2 regions of the Streptomyces sp. NPDC000345 genome follow, and region 2 is predicted to be linked to the other one. Evidence: riboswitches for the same ligand, from Rfam matches in the RefSeq annotation. Region 2 holds a riboswitch; the other holds the start of a gene.
What was found. Region 2 has a riboswitch for S-adenosylmethionine ahead of thrC (threonine synthase). Riboswitches for the same ligand answer to the same signal wherever they lie in the genome.

Region 1: it holds a riboswitch for S-adenosylmethionine, as region 2 does, so the genes downstream of both, ACFY30_RS36015 (amino acid ABC transporter permease) here and thrC (threonine synthase) in region 2, are expected to answer to the same signal.

What each region holds. Positions count from the first base shown of each region.
Region 1 is NZ_JBIAZE010000022.1:37,341-39,534, reverse strand. It holds gene ACFY30_RS36020 (glutathione S-transferase C-terminal domain-containing protein) at 1-780, shown strand, start outside; SAM riboswitch class IV at 846-969, shown strand; gene ACFY30_RS36015 (amino acid ABC transporter permease) at 1,328-2,194, shown strand, end outside.
Region 2 is NZ_JBIAZE010000003.1:144,842-147,035, forward strand. It holds gene ACFY30_RS08160 (glucosyl-3-phosphoglycerate synthase) at 1-522, opposite strand, end outside; SAM riboswitch class I at 701-847, shown strand; gene thrC (threonine synthase) at 866-2,155, shown strand; gene ACFY30_RS08170 (MoaD/ThiS family protein) at 2,152-2,194, shown strand, end outside.

The DNA.
Region 1 (2,194 bases), on a different contig from region 2:
TACGCCGTGCCGCGCCGCTACCGCCTCCATCTGTCCACCGCCGATCCCGACGGCCTGCGCATCGCCGTCGTCCACACCCTCCTCGGCCTGGACCGGGTCTGTCCGGTGGCCTTCCTGCCCGCCGTCCCCGACTGTGCCGACGGTGGGCACCGGGCGCTGCGCCCGCTCTACGAGGCCAGCGCCCACCGCTACACCGGACCGGCCCTCGCGCCGGTGCTCAGCGACGACTGGTCCGGCCGGATCGTCTCCACCCACGGCCCGGACATCGCCCGCGACCTCGCCCGGCGCTTCGGCGGCGGCCGCCCCACGCTCCACCCGTGCGGCGCCGGATCGGAGATCGAGGCCGTCGAGCGGATGTGCGCGCAGGGCATCGAGGGGGCCGCCCAGCGCGCCGGGAACGCGGGGGCCGGCGAGGCGGAGCGTGCCGCCGCGCTCGGACATCTCCTCGCCACGCTCGCCGTGCTGGAGCAAGGGCTCAGTGCGCAGCCGTATCTGATCGGTGATCAGATCACCGCGGCCGACGCGGAGTTGTGGGTCGCTCTGGTCCGGCTCGACACCGTGCACCGGCACCACCTCGACGCGGACGCCGTGCGCCGGGTCGCCGAACACCCCGCCCTGTGGGCCTACGCCCGCCGGCTCGCCGCCCATCCGGCCTTCGGCGCCCACCTCGACCTCGACGGCATCGCCCGCCGTCACCACGCCCGCTGTCAGGGGCTGGAGGCCGCCGGCGCCGCCGTCCAGATCCTCGACTGGGCGGCCCACGCCGCCCCCACCCGGTAGCCGTCCAGTCAATGGACCGGCGTTGACATTCGTTCGGGCAGTTATCGTAATTTACGGCCCAGAACGGTCATGAGCGTCAGCGACAAGCCCTGGCTCGCTGACCGGCAACCCTCGCGCCGCGGTGGGGTGCCCCAGGTGACGACCGGACCGGACGACGTACCGACAGGGACGTTCCGGTAAGCGCGAGGTCCCTCCGGGGCCGTGATCACGACGGAGAACACCATGTACGCAGCCCTCAGGACGGCGCCCCGCCGTCTTCGGGGGCCGCGTACGGCCCTCAGCACAGCCACTCGTCGCCGACCGCGCCGTCGATCTGCTCCGCGTGAACAGCGCACTGTGTACCGCACCGGGCCGTGCCCGCTGTCGGGGCTGAACTCCGCACCTCCCTTCGCCCCGCTTCCGCGTCTGTGACGAACACCGCCCCCGCGGTGTGCCGTTGACCGCCTCACCCCGGTTCTTCGTACGCACCCGTGCGCCGTGCGCCTGACGACGGCCACCCCACGCGACGGTGCCGACCCGGGGTGCCCGACTCCCGCCGGAGCCCCTCATGAGTGAACCCCCAGGCGCCGTGGCCCTCGCCCAGGCGCCCGCCGCCGACCTGCCGTCAGAAAAGCTCACCGCCCGGCGGGTTCAGCCGCTGCGCCGGCCGGGCCGCTGGATCGCGACCGCCGTCGTGCTGGTGCTGGTCGCCCAGTTCGCGCACGGCCTCGTGTCCAACCCCTTCTACCAGTGGGACCGCTTCGGCTACTGGTTCCTGCGGCCGGTGATCCTCGACGGACTGCTGATCACCCTCGAAGTCGCCGCCTACAGCGCCGTACTGGGCCTCCTCGGCGGGATCCTGCTCGCGGTCGCGCTGCTGTCGAGGAGCCCGGTGCTGCGCGCGGTCAGCTGGACCTACGTCTGGGCGCTGCGCTCCATCCCGCTGATCGTCGTCCTGCTCTTCCTGTACAACTTCAGCGCCCTGTACCGGACGCTGAGCCTGGGCGTCCCCTTCGGCCCCGCCTTCCTCACCTTCGACGAGTCCCGGCTCGCCACCGACATGGTGATCGCCGTCGTCGGCCTCAGCCTCAACGAGGCCGCCTACGCCGCCGAGGTGGTCCGCGGCGGCATCCTCTCCGTCGACCAGGGCCAGCACGAGGCGGCCGCCGCGCTCGGTCTGCCCCGGGGCTACCAGTTCTGGAAGATCGTCTTTCCGCAGGCGCTCAGGTCGATCACCCCGAACTACGTCAACCAGCTGATCGGCCTCGTGAAGGCCACCTCGCTGGTCTTCTACGTGTCACTGCTCGACCTGTTCGGCACCGCCCAGACCATGGGCGCCACCTACCCGGGCGACATCGTGCCGCTGCTGCTGGTCGTCACCGTCTGGTACCTGATCCTGACCAGCCTCGTCTCCGTCGTCCAGTTCTACGTCGAG
Region 2 (2,194 bases):
TTCGGTCACCCGCCCGCCCTGGCCGGCGGCGCCGCCCAGGGGGCGGTCGTACATGCCCTTGACCAGGTCCACGCCCGGGTCGGTGAGCAGGGGGCCGACGATGCCCGAGACGAAGTCGGAGGAGAACTCCTTCAGGTCGGCGTCGATGAAGCAGACGATGTCCCCGGTCGTGACGAGCAGCGAGCGCCACAGCACCTCGCCCTTGCCGGGCACGGCCGGGAGACGGGGCAGGATCGCGTCGCGGTGCACGACACGCGCGCCCGCCGCGGCCGCGACCTCTGCCGTTCGGTCGGTCGATCCCGAGTCGACGACCACGATCTCGTCGACGAGCGGGACCTGGTGCATGAGGTCGTGACGGATGACCGCGACGATGTCGCCGACCGTCTCCTCCTCGTTCAGCGCGGGCAGGACCACCGACACCGACTGGCCCGAGGCGCGCTTCGCGGCCAGGATCCGGTGGAGCGGGCGATCGGTCACGGACCAGGAGCGGGTGGCCAGCCAGCGCTCGACTTCTTCCAGCACAGTCTGCGGCTCCTCACTGTCGTGATCACACCGGGTGCACGGCAGGTGACCGTGTGATCCATCTCGCGGTTCGGACGACTATCTCAACTGTCCTGGCCTTCGGTTACAGTCTTGAACAACGCGGATGACCATCGCATGTCCGGGGTCGTCCGGCGTTCAGCGTTCAACAACCGAATACCGCTCATCCAGAGGGGCAGAGGGACACGGCCCGATGAAGCCCCGGCAACCCTCCAGCCGGTCTGACCACGTCGTCGTGGTGAGGCTCCCGGCTTGGGAAGGTGCCAAATCCGTCTCACGGCGAGATGCGTCGTGAGGAAGATGAGGAGAAAGGGCCTCCCCTCACATGGCTGCGCAGACTGTTGCCACCGACACCACCGCCTCCCCCGTCGACCTCGGTCCCGCCGCGGCGCTGAGCTGCCGCGAGTGCGGTCACCGCGTCCCGCTCGGCCCGGTCTTCGCCTGCGAGGAGTGTTTCGGCCCGCTCGAGATCGCGTACGACTTCTCCTCCTACGACACGGAGGAGCTCCGCAAGCGCATCGAGGCGGGACCCGCGAACATCTGGCGCTACGCGCCGCTGCTGCCCGTTCCGGCCGACGTGGCGGACAAGCCCAACATCAACCCCGGTTGGACCCAGCTCGTCAAGGCCGACAACCTGGCCCGTGAGCTGGGCATCGACGCCGGCAAGCTGTTCGTCAAGGACGACTCCGGCAACCCGACCCACTCCTTCAAGGACCGGGTCGTCGCCCAGGCCCTGGAGGCCGCCCGCGCCTTCGGCTTCACCACGCTCTCCTGCTCCTCCACCGGCAACCTCGCCGGCGCGGTGGGCGCCGCCGCGGCCCGGGCCGGCTTCCGCTCGTGCGTGTTCATCCCGCACGACCTCGAGCAGGGCAAGGTCGTGATGGCCGCGATCTACGGCGGCGAGCTCGTCGGCATCGAGGGCAACTACGACGACGTCAACCGCTTCTGCTCCGAGCTCATCGGCGACCCGGCGGGCGAGGGCTGGGGCTTCGTCAACGTCAACCTGCGGCCGTACTACGCCGAGGGCTCCAAGACGCTGGCCTACGAGATCGCCGAGCAGCTCGGCTGGCGGCTTCCCGACCAGCTGGTCGTGCCCATCGCCTCCGGATCGCAGCTCACGAAGATCGACAAGGGTCTGCAGGAGCTGATCAGGCTCGGGCTGGTCGAGGACAAGCCGTACAAGATCTTCGGTGCCCAGGCGGAGGGCTGCTCCCCGGTGTCGGCGGCCTTCAAGGCCGGGCACGACGTGGTGCGCCCCCAGAAGCCGAACACCATCGCCAAGTCGCTGGCCATCGGCAACCCGGCCGACGGTCCGTACGTCCTGGACATCGCCCGTCGCACGGGCGGTGCGGTGGAGGACGTGACGGACGAGCAGGTCGTGGACGCGATCAAGCTGCTGGCCCGGACCGAGGGCATCTTCGCGGAGACGGCCGGCGGTGTGACCGTCGGCGTCACGCGCAAGCTCGTCGAGAACGGTCTGCTGGACCCGGCGAAGACCACCGTCGTCCTCAACACCGGCGACGGCCTGAAGACCCTGGACGCGGTGGCCGGCACCGGCCTGACCGCGACCATCCGCCCCAACCTGGACTCTTTCCGAGAGGCTGGCCTCGCATGAGCGTCACCGTCCGCATCCCCACCATCCTGCGCACCTACA